DNA from 2 places in the Micromonospora sp. NPDC049679 genome. Region 1 is predicted to be linked to the other one. Evidence: predicted binding sites of a transcription regulator. Region 1 holds the regulator's gene; the other holds the start of a gene.
The links. The regulator HrcA, encoded in region 1, represses chaperone genes, less so after heat shock. The targets are predictions, from matches to a motif close to GGTTNGCACNCTCNNNNNGAGNGTGCNAACC.
Positions count from the first base shown of each region.

Region 2: a site for HrcA is predicted at 5,328-5,358, ahead of groES (co-chaperone GroES). Genes of this name have one in related genera too.

Region 1 is NZ_JBFANZ010000024.1:66,489-73,802, forward strand. It holds gene dnaJ (molecular chaperone DnaJ) at 1-1,094, opposite strand, end outside; gene hrcA (heat-inducible transcriptional repressor HrcA) at 1,176-2,198, opposite strand; gene AB0J06_RS17360 (DUF4870 domain-containing protein) at 2,425-3,081, shown strand; gene hemW (radical SAM family heme chaperone HemW) at 3,131-4,354, opposite strand; gene AB0J06_RS17370 (enoyl-CoA hydratase-related protein) at 4,372-5,157, shown strand; gene AB0J06_RS17375 (hypothetical protein) at 5,299-6,189, shown strand; gene AB0J06_RS17380 (carbohydrate ABC transporter permease) at 6,297-7,127, opposite strand; gene AB0J06_RS17385 (sugar ABC transporter permease) at 7,124-7,314, opposite strand, start outside.
Region 2 is NZ_JBFANZ010000020.1:35,120-42,433, forward strand. It holds gene AB0J06_RS15330 (ABC transporter permease) at 1-1,216, opposite strand, end outside; gene AB0J06_RS15335 (ATP-binding cassette domain-containing protein) at 1,213-2,031, opposite strand; gene AB0J06_RS15340 (substrate-binding domain-containing protein) at 2,213-3,310, opposite strand; gene ybaK (Cys-tRNA(Pro) deacylase) at 3,562-4,041, opposite strand; gene AB0J06_RS15350 (methyltransferase domain-containing protein) at 4,053-5,231, opposite strand; gene groES (co-chaperone GroES) at 5,491-5,805, shown strand; gene groL (chaperonin GroEL) at 5,924-7,314, shown strand, end outside.

The sequences.
Region 1 (7,314 bases):
CCGCCCTGCTTGCTGAGCTCGGCCACCTCTTCGCCGCGGGTCTTCGCGAACTCGCGCAGCGTCCGCTCCTGGTCGGCGTCGAGCTTGGTCGGCGTGCGCACGTCGAGGTGCACGTAGAGGTCGCCGCGACCGGTGCCGCGCAGGTGTGGCACGCCCCGGGCGCGCAGCCGCAGCGTCGCGCCCGGCTGGGTGCCGGCCTTGACGTCGACCGGTTCCTCGCTGTCGAGAGTCTTGATGGTCAACCGGGTGCCCAGGGCCGCCGCGGTCATCGGAACCGTGACCCGGCAGTGCAGGTCGTCGCCCTTGCGGGAGTAGACGTCGTGCGGCCGTTCGTGGATCTCCACGTAGAGATCACCGGCGGTGCCGCCACCGGGGCCCACCTCGCCCTGCTGGGCGAGGCGGATCCGCATGCCGTCCTCGACCCCGGCCGGGATCTTGACGGTCAGCGAACGGCGGGTGCGGACCCGGCCGTCACCCGCGCAGGTCGGGCAGGGGTGCGGGATGACCGTGCCGTAGCCCTGGCAGACGGTGCAGGGGCGGGAGGAGACGACCTGACCGAGGAAGGTGCGCTGGATCGACTGAACCTCGCCCCGCCCGCCACACGCCTCACAGGTCGCGAGGTGGGTGCCGTCGGCCGTGCCGGCGCCGGAGCAGGTGGTGCAGACCACGGCGGTGTCGACGGTGATCGGCGCCTCGACGCCGAAGGCGGTCTCGTTGAGGTCGAGCTCCAGACGCAGGATCGCGTCGGCGCCGGGCCGGGTCCGCGGCCGCGGCCCGCGGGACGCGCCGCCCGCGCCGCCGAAGAACGCGTCCATGATGTCCTGGAAGCCGACGAACGGGCCGGCGCCGGGCCCGCCCGGGCCGCCACCGCCGCCCGGCGCGAGAGGGTCTCCGCCCAGGTCGACGATCTGCCGCTTCTGGTCGTCGGAGAGGACCTCGTACGCCGCGTTGATGTCCTTGAACTTCTCGTGCGCCTCGGGATCCGGGTTGACGTCCGGGTGGAACTGGCGCGCCAGCTTCCGGTAGGCCCGCTTGATCTCGTCGTCGGAGGCTTCCCGGCTCACGCCGAGAATCCCGTAGTAGTCCTTGGCCACTGCGTTCCGTGTCCTCATGTCAGTCGCGCGATGTCAGTCTCGCGTGGGCAGTCCGCCGGTGGTCGGTGCCGAGCCGGCGGGTCAGTTCTGGGCCAGCAGGTCGCCCACGTAGCGTGCCACGGCACGCACCGTGGCGATGGTGCCGGGGTAGTCCATCCGGGTCGGCCCCAGCACACCGAGGCCACCCACGATGGTGGCGCCCGGTCCGTAACCGGTGCTGACCACGGAGGCCAACCGGAGGTTGTCGAACTCGTTCTCGTCGCCGATGCGCACCCGAAGCGTGCTCGGCTCCACCTCACCGATCAGCTTGAGCAGGATGACCTCCTCCTCGAGCGCCTCGAGGATCGGGCGTAACGAGCCCTGGAAATCGAGGACGCCACCCCGGGTCAGGTTAGCCGTACCCGCCAGGGCGATGCGCTCCTCGTGCCGTTCGACGAGGGTCTCCAGCAGCACCGAGGCGAGAGTGGCCATCGCCGGCCGCAGGGCGGGCACCGCCTCCTCGACCAGCGCCTGCACCAGCGGCGGGGTGTCCGAGAGACGCTTGCCGCCGAGCTTTTCGTTGACCAGGCGGCGCAGGTCGGTGATGTCGTCGGCCGGCACCGGGCCGGGGAGTTCGACCAGTCGCTGCTCGACCCGACCGGTATCGGCGATCATGACGAGCATGAGCCGGGTGGTGGAGATCGGCACCAGCTCCAGGTGACGGACCGAGGATCGGGCCAGGCTCGGGTACTGCACGACGGCGACCTGCCGGGTGAGCTGCGCGAGCAGCCGTACGGTGCGGTGCACGACGTCGTCGAGGTCCACCGCGCCGACCAGGAAACGCTCGATCGCCCGGCGCTCGGCCGGGGTGAGCGGCTTCACCCGCGAGAGGCGGTCCACGAAGAGCCGGTAGCCGCGGTCGGTCGGGACGCGGCCCGCACTGGTGTGCGGTTGCCGGATGTAGCCCTCCTCCTCGAGCACGGCCATATCGTTGCGCACCGTGGCGGGCGACACGCCGAGCTGATGCCGTTCGACGAGCGTCTTGCTGCCGACCGGTTCCTGGGTCGCAACGTAGTCCTCGACGATGGCACGGAGCACGTCGAGTTTCCGGTCGTCGAGACCCATCTCCACCTCCTCGCGCACTACGCTGGCACTCGACTGTAGCGAGTGCCAGCATACGTCGGCGACCAGGCGGAAGCGATGATCACATTGCCGGTGGAGCAGTATATGCCGGACAAATACGGTACGCGGTAGCTGTATCCGAGACGGTGCGAGTGCTGAAAGCCCCGATCAGCGCGGCGGTCCGAGTGTTACCTCGCATCCGTTGATGCCGGCCCCTACGGTGATTTTCATGACTGAGCCACCTCGCCCGTTCGGAGACGGCGATCCCGGTGCCACACCCCCGCACCCGACGTCTCCACCCCCGGGCCCCGGGTCCCACCCCACGTCCGGCGAGTCCGGCCCTCCCGGCTACCCGCCGCCACCGCCGTACGGCACACCGGCCGGTGGCGGCTACCCACCGCCGGCGCCCGGTGGCGGCTACCCACCACCCGGTGCCGGCTACCCGCCTCCCCCGCCGTACGGCACGCCGCCCGGCGGCGGCTACCCGCCAGCCGGTGGCTACTACGGCGCCGGCGGGATCCCGAGCGGCTACGCGGACAACGACGAGAAGACCTGGGCGCTGATCGCCCACTTCGGCGGCGCCGTCGGCGCGCTGATCAGCTGGGGCACCCTCGGCTGGGTCGCACCGTTGATCGCGCTGCTCGCCAAGGGGCAGCAGTCGCCGACGGTCCGGGCCCACGCGGTGGCCGCCCTCAACTTCCAGATCCTCTGGTCGATCGTCTCGTTCGTCTCGCTGGCCCTCGGCGGCTGCCTCTTCTGGCTGGTGATCCCGATGGTGCTGTTCCTGGTACCGCTCGTGCCGATCATCTTCGGCATCATCGGCGGGGTCCGGGCCAACGAGGGGCAGCTCTACCGCTACCCGATGACGGTCTCCTGGATCAAGTAGGCGAGTCGTGGCGGGGCCGGCACGCGGTCCCGCCACGGATGCGCCGCGCTCAGGGCAGCAGGTCGCGAACGACCGCGTCGGCGAGGAGCCGCCCGCGCAGCGTGAGCTCCGCGCGCCCGGCGGCGTACCCGGACCGCTGCAGCAGCCCGTCGGCGAGGGCCCGCGCCGCACCCGCCCGGCCGGCCTCGTCGAGCACGTCCAACGGCAGCCCCGACGCGAGCCGCAGTCGCAACATCACGTCCTCGACCCGTCGGTCGGTGGCGCTCAACACCTCCCGCGCCTGCCCCGGCGACGCGCCGGCCGCCACGCGTTCGGCGTAGACGCTCGGGTGTTTCACGTTCCACCAGCGCACCCCACCGACGTGGCTGTGCGCTCCCGGGCCGAGGCCCCACCAGTCGCCGCCGGTCCAGTAGAGCAGGTTGTGCCGGCAGCGGGCGTCCGGCGAGGTGGCCCAGTTCGACACCTCGTACCAGGAGAAGCCGGCCGCCTGCAGCGCGGCCTCCGCGGCGAGATAGCGGTCCGCCGCCACGTCGTCCGACGGGTACGGCAGCTCACCGCGGCGCATCCGGGCGGCGAGCCGCGTCCCGTCCTCCACGATCAGCGCGTACGCGCTGACGTGGTCGACCCCCGCGGCGATCACCGCGGCGAGGGACCCGGCGAAGTCCTCCGCGCTCTCCCCCGGCGTCCCGTAGATCAGATCGAGGTTGACGTGGTCGAAACCGGCGTCCCGTGCCTCGCCGACCGCGGCGACGGCCCGGCCGGCGGTGTGCCGCCGGTCGAGCAGCGCGAGCACGCCGGGCGAGGCGGACTGCATGCCCAGCGAGATCCGGGTGTACCCGGCCGCGCGCAGCGTCTTGAGCGATGCCGGCGAAACGGACTCCGGGTTGGCCTCCGTGGTGACCTCGGCGTCGGCGGCGAGCCCCCAGGTCGCGTCGATGCCGTCGAGGATCCGGGCGAGATCGTCGGCGGGCAGCAGGGTCGGGGTGCCGCCGCCCACGAAGACGGTGTCCACCCGGCGCGGCGGGGCGTCACCCAGCACCCCGGCGGCCAGCTTGAGCTCGGCGAGGACGGCGTCCGCGTACCCCTCGCGGCTCGCCCCGCCGCCGAGCTCCGAGGCGGTGTACGTGTTGAAGTCGCAGTAGCCGCAACGGCTGGCGCAGAACGGCACGTGGACGTAGACACCGAACCCCCGCTGGCCCACTGCGGCGCGCGCGGCAACCGGCAGCGACCCGTCGGTGGGCACGGGTTCACCATCGGGAAGGACACCTGGCATACGACTAGTGTGCCCGCATGACCTCCGACGCCGACGAGCTCGTCCGGGTGGCCACCGACCACGGCGTGACCACCCTCACCCTGGACAGTCCGCACAACCGCAACGCGCTGTCGACCCCGCTCATGACGCAACTGCTCAGCGCAGTGCGGGCGGCCGTCGAGGATCCCGCCGTACGGGTCATCGTGCTGTCGCACGCCGGCCCGGTCTTCTGCTCCGGCGCGGACCTGAAGGAGACCGCGGCGGCGTACGCCTCCGGCACGGTGCCCGCCGGAATGCTCGGTGACGTGCTGGCGGCGGTGTGGGAGTGCCCGAAACCGGTGGTGGCGCGGGTCGCGGGGCCGGCGCGGGCGGGCGGGCTCGGCCTGATCGCCGCCGCCGACATCGCCGTCTGCGCGCAGGACGCCACCTTCGCCTTCACCGAGGTGCGCATCGGGGTGATCCCGGCGGTCATCTCGGCCACCGTGCTGCCCCGGCTGGCGCCGCGCGCGGCGGCCGAGCTCTACCTCACCGGGGCGACGTTCGACGGGCGGCGGGCCGAACAGATCGGTCTGGTCACGGCGGCGCCACCCGCCGAGGCGCTGGACGATACGGTGCGGGACTACTGCGCGGCGCTGGTCCGCGGCGGACCGCGGGCGCTCGCCGGGGCCAAGGAGCTGCTACGACGCCACCCGGCGGCTACGGTGCGTGAAGAGGTTTCTGATTTGGCCGCTCTGTCGACCGGGTATTTCCTCTCCGAGGAGGGGCGCGAAGGCGTGCTGGCGTTCCGCGAGAAGCGGTCCCCGTCGTGGCTTCCACCGGCCTAAATGGATCAGACGAAACTCCTGCGTCGCAATGCTCCCCGTACCGGTCAAGGAGGCGATAACGCCGTACGGGGCGCGAAACGCCCCAGCCGCGCATGCCATCCGGCCAATCGGGCGTAGGCTTGATTCAGGACTGACGTGGGGGTGACGGTGCGTACTCGAGCGATGGTGGCGGTAACCGTGACACTGGCGCTGATCGCCGTGGTCGGGGTCTACATCGTGCTGCGCCAGTTGAGCGCGCACCTGCCGCTGCCCCGGGCGACCCGCACCTGCACCGTCCGGGCCGAGATCCCCGATTCGCCCGGGGGCACCCGGACGGTCACCCTCAACGCCGAGCAGATGGCGAACGCCGCCACGATCGCCGCGATCGGCATGCAGCGCAAGATGCCGGAACGGGCAGTGATCGTCGCGCTCGCGACCGCGTTCCAGGAGTCGAAGCTGGAGAATCTGGCGGGCGGCGACCGCGACTCGGTCGGCCTGTTCCAGCAGCGACCGAGTCAGGGTTGGGGCAGCGTGGAAGAGATCCGCGACACCCGCTACGCGACGAACACCTTCTACGCCGCGCTCAAGAAGGTGCGCGGCTGGGAGAAGATGCGGGTCACCGATGCGGCCCAGACGGTGCAGCGGTCGGCGTTTCCCGAGGCGTACGAGCAGTGGGCCGACGAATCGCGGGTGCTGAGTCGGGCTTTGCTCGGTGACGCCGCGGAGGCGGTGGCCTGCACGGTGGCGCGCGAGCCGGCGATGCGTGGCACCGCCGCGGCTTCCGCACTCGCCAACGGGCTCCTGCTCGACTGGGGCAACCTGGACACGGCGACCCCCACTGAGCTGACCGGCGTCACCGTCTCCGCCGCCAACAGCCGCTCGGGTTGGCGGTACGCGCACTGGCTCGTCTCGCACGCCAGCGACCACGGAGTGAAGCGGGTGCGCTTCGGCGACCTCGAGTGGACGGCCAAGGACGGCATCTGGGCGAAGATCGGCACTGGGGCGACCACCGGCACGCAGCAGGTGACCGCCGAAGTCTTCGCCGAGGGCTGATCGCGCGGAAACACTTACCTGCCCGGCACACTGATCCACGTCCCTACCCGGCCGTCGCGGCGCTGCAGCAGTTCGTCGCCCAATCCGGCGAGACCCTGTCCTTTCCCTCAGCCCTTGACGGCGCCGGAGACCAGGCCGGAGACCATCCGGCGCTGCACCAGCACAAAGAAGATCATTACCGGCAGCGTCAGCAGCGTCGACGCCGCCATGACCGGGCCCCAGGCGGTGTCGTCGCGTCCGAAGAAATAGGTCATCGCGACGGGCAGGGTATAGCGGTCCTCGGTGCTGATGAAGGTGAGCGCGAAGATCAGCTCGTTCCACGCGGTGATGAACGAGAAGATGCTGGTCGCGACCAGCCCCGGCGCGACCAGCGGCAACAGGATCCGCCAGAACGCCTGCCACCGGGTGGCCCCGTCGATCGCCGCCGCCTCTTCCAGCTCACGCGGCACCGCCGCGACGAAACCCCGCAACATCCAGACCGCGAACGGCAACGAGAAGCCGAGGTAGACCAGGACCAGGCCGGGCAACTGGTTGTAGAGCCCGAGGCGACGGATCATCAGGAAGAGCGGGATCACCAGCGCTTCCAGCGGGATCATCTGCACGACCAGCAGCATCACGAGGAACGCCGTACGCAACCGGAATCGGAACCGGGCCACCGCCGTCGCGGCCAGCAGCGCCAACAGTCCGCTGAGGAGGACGGTCGCGATGGCGACGATCGCGCTGTTGATGAAGAAGTCGGTGAAGCTGACCCCGGGGATGAGGTCGCCGCTCAGGATGTTGCGGTAGTGCTGCAGCGTCGGTTCGCGCGGCACCGGCTGCGGCGTCGCCGAGAAGATCTCCCTGTTGGGCTTCAGCGAGGTGGAGATCATCCAGAAGACCGGGAAGACCGCGAAGAGCGCCACCAGCAGCCCGACGGCGTTGAGGGCGAAACGCTTCACGACTCCTCCTCCTGCCGCAGCACCATCCGCACGTACAACCCGGTCACGACCAGCAGGATCACGGTGAGGATGACCGCGATGGCCGAACCGAGGCCGAACTTCGGCGGGGGCGAGAACGCCATCGAGTACGAGTAGATCGAGAGCATGAACGTCGAGCGGTCCTGGGTCCCGCCGGCGAGGACGTACT
Region 2 (7,314 bases), on a different contig from region 1:
CACCGGCGGCGAGCAGCAGCACCAAGCCGGTGACGGTGAACTTCACGCCCGAGCTGGCGTTCATCAGGGCCATGCCGTTGTCGATCACCGCGACGACCGCGCCACCCAGAATGGCGTCCAGGATCCGGCCCTTGCCACCGAAGAGACTGGTGCCGCCGATGACCGCCGCGCCGACCGCGTAGAGCAGGACGTTGCTGCCGCCGGTGTTGGCGTCGACCGAGTTGCTCCGGCTCGCCGCCACGATGCCGCCGACGGCCGCCATCGAGGAGCAGATGACGAAGACCGAGATGCGGATCCGGTCGACGTTGATGCCGGCGCGGCGCGCGGCCTCCTTGTTGCCGCCGACCGCGTAGACGTGCCGGCCGTACGCGGTGCGCTGCAGCACGAACGTCCAGACCACCAGCAGGACCACGATGATCGGTACGACGATCGGCACGCCCTTGAGCGACGAGATCAGCGTGTTGATGCTTCGCTCCACGTTGAGGATGTAGACCGCTACGCCGACGATCACCGCCAGCGCGCCGATCCGGGCGAACACGATTCCGATGGGGTCGGTGATCAGGCCGCGGGCCGACCGCTTGCGGTGGCGCAGCAACTGCACGGCGGCGTAGCCGCCGACCCCGATCGCAGCGAGGAGCCAGCCCAGCGTGGGCGGCAGGTTGCGGTTCGCGATCGCCACCAGCGCGTCGTCGCGGACGGAGATGTTCTTGCCGCCCTCGATCAGCAGCAGCACGACGCCCTGGAAGGCGAGGAACGCGGCGAGCGTCACGACGAAGGAGGGGATGCCGATCTTCGCGACCAGGAAGCCGAGCACGAAGCCGATCACGGTGCCAGTGGCGATCGCCGCGAGCAGCGCGACGTACCAGGGATAACCGTGCAGCGTGACGAGGACCGCGAGCACCGCGGCGCAGACCCCGCTGGCGAAGCCGGCGGAGAGGTCGATCTCGCCGAGGAGAAGGACGAAGACCAGGCCCATCGCGATCAGCGTGACCGCCGCGCCCTGGGTGAAGAGGTTGGCGAAGTTGCCGGCGGAGAAGAAGGCGGGTCGCACGATCGAGAAGACCGTGCAGAGCACCACGAGGCCGAGGACGGCCGGCAGCGCGCCGAGATCGCCGCCGCGGAGGCGGGCGACGTAGTCGCGGACGTGTTCGCCGACGGTGCGGGTGGCCACGGGCACTCGCTCGTTGCCCACCGGGGGAGTGGTGGTGACGCTCATCGGTCGGCTCCAGGAGTGACGGTGATTGACTGCTCGGCGCTGTTCTCCGCGCCGTTCTCGGCCGGCAGGCCGAGGTCGCCGCTGCGGCCGGCCGTGATCAGCTCGACGATCTGCGAGTGGTTGATGTCAGTGGTCTTCACCTGGGCGACCATCCGGCCGAGGTAGAGCGCGGCGATGCGGTCGGAGACGGCGAAGACGTCGTTCATGTTGTGCGAGATGAGCACGACGGCGAGACCCCTGTCGGCCAGCCGTCGGACCAGTTCGAGCACCTGGGCGGTCTGGGCGACGCCGAGCGCGGCGGTCGGCTCGTCGAGGATGACGACCTTGCTGTTCCAGAGCACCGCCTTGGCGATCGCCACGGTCTGCCGCTGGCCGCCGGAGAGGCTGGAGACGTGCTGGCGCAGCGATTTCACGGTGCGGACCGAGAGGCCGTCGAGGGTCTCCCCGGCCATCTGCTCCATGGTCGCCTCATCGAGGACGATGCCGTTGCGCTTCTCCCGACCGAGGAACATGTTCTGCACGATGTCGAGGTTGTCGCAGAGCGCGAGATCCTGGTAGACGACCTCGATGCCGAGCGCGGAGGCGTCGCGCGGGTTGCTGACGCTCACGGGTTGGCCTTCGAAGAAGAACTCGCCGCCGTCGGTGGGGTAGATGCCGCTGATGCACTTGACGAGGGTGGACTTGCCGGCGCCGTTGTCGCCGACGAGGGCCGTGACCTCGCCGGGATGCACGGCGAAGTCGACGTTGCGCAGGACCTGGACGGGACCGAAGCTCTTGTCGATCCCGCGCAACTCCAACAGGGGTGTCGCGGACACGGATGGGTCTCCTTTGCGGGTGTCCGGTCGAGATTGGTCCGTCGGGCGCTGCTCACCGGTGAGCGCTGCCACCGTCTAGCGCTGCCATCGTCGGCCAGTGGCGCCGCCCGGCACGCGATCACGTGCCGGGCGGCGCCGCTGCGGCGGTGTCGCCGGGCCGGCCGTCAGGCCGGCCGCGCGATCAGCTGATGCCGGCCGCGGTGCAGGCCGCCGCGAAGGCGGCGGTGCAGAGCTCGGCCTTGGTGACGAAGCCGTCGGTGACGACGTCCTTCACGTTCTCCTTGGTGATCGACTGCGGGGCGAGCAGGACGGCGGGCACGTCGCGGTTGCCCTCGGGGTCCTTGACCGTCTGGCCGGTCTCCTTCTTGTCGCCCTTGGCCACGGAGATCGCCAGATCGGCGGCCGCCTGGGCCTCCTTCTTGATCGCCTTGTAGACCGTCATGCACTGGTCACCGGCGAGGATGTTCTGCAGGCCCTGCACGGTGGCGTCCTGGCCGGTCACCGGGACCTTGCCGTTGAGCTTGTTCTTCTTCAGCACGGAGATGACCGCGTTGCCGAGGCCGTCGTTGGCGGCGAGCACACCGTCGATCTTGCCGCCGGTCTGGGTCAGCATCTGCTCGAAGATCGTTCCGGCCTCGGTGTTGTCCCACTGCGGCACGGACTGGTCCGGACCCTTGGTGTACTCCTTGGCGTCGTACTTCGCCTTGAGCACCGAGTCGTAGCCGTTCTTGAACAGGGTGGCGTTGTTGTCGGTCGGGGAGCCGTTGAGCTCGGCCACGACCGGGGTCTTCGCGCCCTTGTCGGTGAGGCACTTGACCAGGCCCTCACCCTGCAGCTTGCCGACGGCCTCGTTGTCGAAGCTGACGTAGTACTGCGCGGAACCGCCCAGCGTCAGCCGGTCGTAGTCGATCGTCGCCACGCCCTGCGACTTGGCCTTGTCGAGCACGGCCTTGCCGGTGCCGGAGTCCAGGTTGACGATCATCAGCGCGGTGACGCCGTTGGTGATCATCTGGTCGGCGATGGTCTGGAACTGGGTCTTGTCGCCCTGCGCGTTCTGGATGACGTAGTCGACCTTGGCGGCCTTGAACGCCTCTTCGAGGAACTTGCGGTCGGCGGTCTCCCAGCGGGCGGAGGAGGCGCTGTCGGGGAGGATGACGCCGATCTTCGGCTTCTTGTCGCCGCCACCGCTGGTGCCGGTGCCGGAGTCGGTGCCGCAGGCGGCGACGCCACCGACGGTCAGCAGACCGACAGCGGCGAGGGAGAGGATCCCTTTGCGCATTGCATGGGTCCTTTCAGATTGATCGAGTCTCGCGACTGGGATATCGGGTGGTGTGGCCGCGGGGCTCTGACGCCGCCACGGCGGGAAGAGTGAGACGGTCATCTCACTTTTGTTGTGTCCGGCAACGTATTGGCCGGTGAGCCGATCGCACAAGATGGTCGAGGTCACGACTTTGTTGTGGGCCGTAACAATTCAGCAACGTGCACGACGCGTGCCGGACATGTGCCCGTTCCCGCCTGGTATGGGCGTGGTCAGCGCGCCGCGATCGGGGCGAGCGTGGCCGCGGTGAGCCGGATCAGATCCGCCGGGGCGAGCGCCACCTGGAGCCCGCGCCGCCCGGCGGAGACGTACAGCGTGGGGAGCGCCTCGGCCGACGAGTCGATCACGGTCGGTAGCCGTTTGCGCTGTCCCAGCGGGCTGATTCCGCCGCGGACGTACCCGGTGGTGCGCTCGGCGAGCGCCCGGTCGGCGAGGGCGGCGCGTTTGCCGCCGACGGCGGCGGCCAGGGCCTTCAGATCGAGTTCGCCGGTGACCGGCACGACCGCTACGGTCAGCGCCCCGTCGACCTCGGTCACCAGTGACTTGAACACCTGCGCCGGTGGCACTCCGAGGGCCGCCGCGACCTCGGCGCCGTAGTGGGGGGAGTCGGGCGAGACGTCGTACGGGTGGGTCGTGTACGCGATCCTCTGCTTCGTCAGCAGCGCCGTCGCCGGAGTGCCCTGACCTGCCACGGAAACAGACCCTACCGGCAGAGCAGCACCGTCGGCGCTCCGGCGACGCGGGTCAGCACGACGGTGGCGGAGCCGGTGCCGGCCAGCCGCAGGTCCCGGCGCAACTGTTCCGGATCGAGCGCCGACCCCCGTTTCAGGATCTCGGCCCGGCCGACGCCCCGCTCCCGCAGCAGCGCCCGCAGCCGTTTGAGCGAGAACGGCAGCACGTCGGTGATCTCCAGGCACCGGGCGTACGTCGTCGCCACCGCGGTGTCGGCGTAGACGTACGCGATGGTCGGGTCGGCGAGGGTGCCGTCGACGGTCGCGGCGAATTCGGCGACCAGGTGGGCACGGACCACGGCGCCGTCCGGGTCGTACAGGTAGCGGCGGACCGCGCCGACGGGTGCGGCCGCGTCGCCGGTCCCGGCGAGGTCCGAGGTGGTCCCGGCGGCGGCGAGCAGTGTCGCCCGCCGGGGCGTGCCGGCGAGCGGGCCGCACCAGATGGCGGCCTCGACGACCTCACGGGCGACGCTGACCCATTCGGCTTCGGCGCCGGGCGGGATGAGCGCGTGGTCGATGCCGGGCGCCACCTTCAGCACGGTGCGGGGGACCCGTTCGGCGAGCGCCATCACGAAGTCCCACGGCGGTGAGTAGGCGGCGGGGTCGAAGACCCGCCGGCCGGTGCCGGACTTGCGGCGCGCCGGGTCGCAGAAGACCGCGTCGAAGCCGGTCACGTCGACGGTCGTGGCGTCGGCGCGCTCGACGGTGAACAGGTCGGCGACTCCGGCCGCCTCCGCGTTGGCGGTGGCGATCGCGGCGGTGACGGGATCCGCTTCCACGCCGTGCACCCGGATGCCGGCGCGGGCCGCGGCGATCGCGTCGGCGCCGAGGCCGCAACCGAGGTCGGCGAGGGTGCGTACGCCGGCGGCCCGCAGCCGGGTGGCCCGTCGCTCGGCCACCGCGCTCCGGGTCGCCTGTTCCAGTCCGGCGCGGGTGAAGAACATGTGCGCGGCCAGCGGACCGAACTTGCCCACCGCCCGGCGGCGCAACTCGGCCTGGGTGAGGGCGGCGGCGGCGAGGTCGGCGGGGACGCCGCGCGCCCGCAGCGCGCCGGCCGCGGAGAGCGGGTCACGGCCGGCGAGGTCGGCCGCCGCCGCGAGTGCGCTCACCCCGGCGGGGGTACGCAGTGCGGCGAGCCGGTCGAGATCCATCGCGTCATTGTCGTACGTCGGAACCGGGCGATCGCGATCCGGCGCCACCGAGTTGGCACTCTCCTTGACGGAGTGCTAGCGACAGGCATAATCTTTCGTTAGCACTCTCAACCTGAGGGTGCCAGCTCCCCGACACGCTCGAGGGGCGAAACGCCAGGCGGACCGGCTCCCGCGACGACGGACCCGCCCGGTGGCATGAGGCAGATTGATGCCGGCCGGACCAGTCTGGCCGGCAACGACACCAGATACCCCGGAGGGTATGCCCGTGACTACCGCGACCAAGGTTGCGATCAAGCCGCTCGAGGACCGGATCCTGGTCCAGGCGAACGAGGCTGAGACCACCACGGCGTCGGGCATCGTGATCCCCGACACCGCCAAGGAGAAGCCGCAGGAGGGCACTGTCCTCGCTGTCGGCCCGGGCCGGATCGACGACAAGGGCAACCGGATCCCGGTTGACGTCAATGTCGGCGACTCGGTTCTCTACTCGAAGTACGGCGGCACCGAGGTTAAGTACGCCGGCGAGGAGTACCTGGTGCTCTCCGCCCGCGACGTCCTCGCGGTCATCGAGAAGTGACCTACTGACAAGTGCTGAGCGCCCCGGCACCCCACGCGGGGTTCCGGGGCCTCATCCGTTCTCCGGCCGTCGGCGCAGCCGACGGCCGGGCAATGGCTAGTGCGTTGAAGGGACTTTTATGGCGAAGATCCTGAGCTTCTCGGACGACGCCCGACACCTGCTCGAGCACGGTGTCAACGCTCTCGCTGACACGGTCAAGGTCACCCTCGGCCCGCGCGGGCGCAACGTCGTGCTGGACAAGAAGTTCGGTGTTCCGACGATCACCAACGATGGCGTGACCATCGCCAAGGAGATCGAGCTCACCAACCCGTACGAAAACCTCGGTGCGCAGCTGGTCAAGGAGGTGGCGACGAAGACCAACGACGTCGCCGGCGACGGGACCACGACCGCGACCGTGCTGGCCCAGGCCATGGTGCGCGAGGGTCTGCGCAACGTGACCGCCGGGGCCAACCCGACCAGCCTCAAGCGGGGCATCGAGGCCGCGGTCGAGAAGGTGTCCGCCGCGCTGCTCGACAAGGCTGTCGACGTGGCCAGCAGGGACTCGGTCGCGCACGTCGCGACCATCTCGGCGCAGGACGCCACGATCGGTGACCTCATCGCCGAGGCGATGGAGCGGGTCGGCCGCGACGGTGTCATCACCGTCGAGGAGGGGTCCGCCCTCGCGACCGAGCTGGAGGTGACCGAGGGCCTGCAGTTCGACAAGGGCTTCATCTCGCCGCAGTTCGTGACGGACACCGAGGCCCAGGAAGCGGTCCTCGACGACCCGTACATCCTGATCACCACGCAGAAGATCTCGACGATCGAGGAGCTCCTCCCGCTGCTGGAGAAGGTCCTGCAGACCGGCAAGCCACTGCTCATCGTGGCCGAGGACGTCGAGGGCCAGGCGCTCTCCACGCTCGTGGTCAACTCGATCCGCAAGACCGTCAAGGTCTGCGCGGTCAAGGCGCCCGGGTTCGGCGACCGCCGCAAGGCGATGCTGCAGGACATGGCCGTCCTCACCGGCGGCGAGCTTGTCGCGCCCGAGTTGGGCTACAAGCTCGACGCGGTCGGCCTGGAGGTGCTCGGCAGCGCCCGTCGCGTCGTCGTCGACAAGGAGACGACCACGGTCATCGACGGTCGTGGCCGGGACACCGAGGTCACCGACCGGGTCTCGCAGCTCCGCAAGGAGATCGAGGCCTCGGACTCCGACTGGGACCGGGAGAAGCTGGCCGAGCGGCTGGCGAAGCTCTCGGGCGGCATCGCGGTCATCAAGGCCGGTGCGGCGACCGAGGTCGAGCTGAAGGAGCGCAAGCACCGCATCGAGGACGCGATCGCCGCGACCAAGGCCGCGGTCGAGGAGGGCACTGTGCCCGGCGGCGGCGCCGCCCTGGTGCAGATCGCCTCCGTGCTCGACGGTGACCTCGGGCTGACCGGCGACGAGAAGGTCGGCGTGTCGATCGTCCGCAAGGCGCTCGACGAGCCGCTGCGCTGGATCGCCCAGAACGCGGGCCACGACGGCTACGTGGTCGT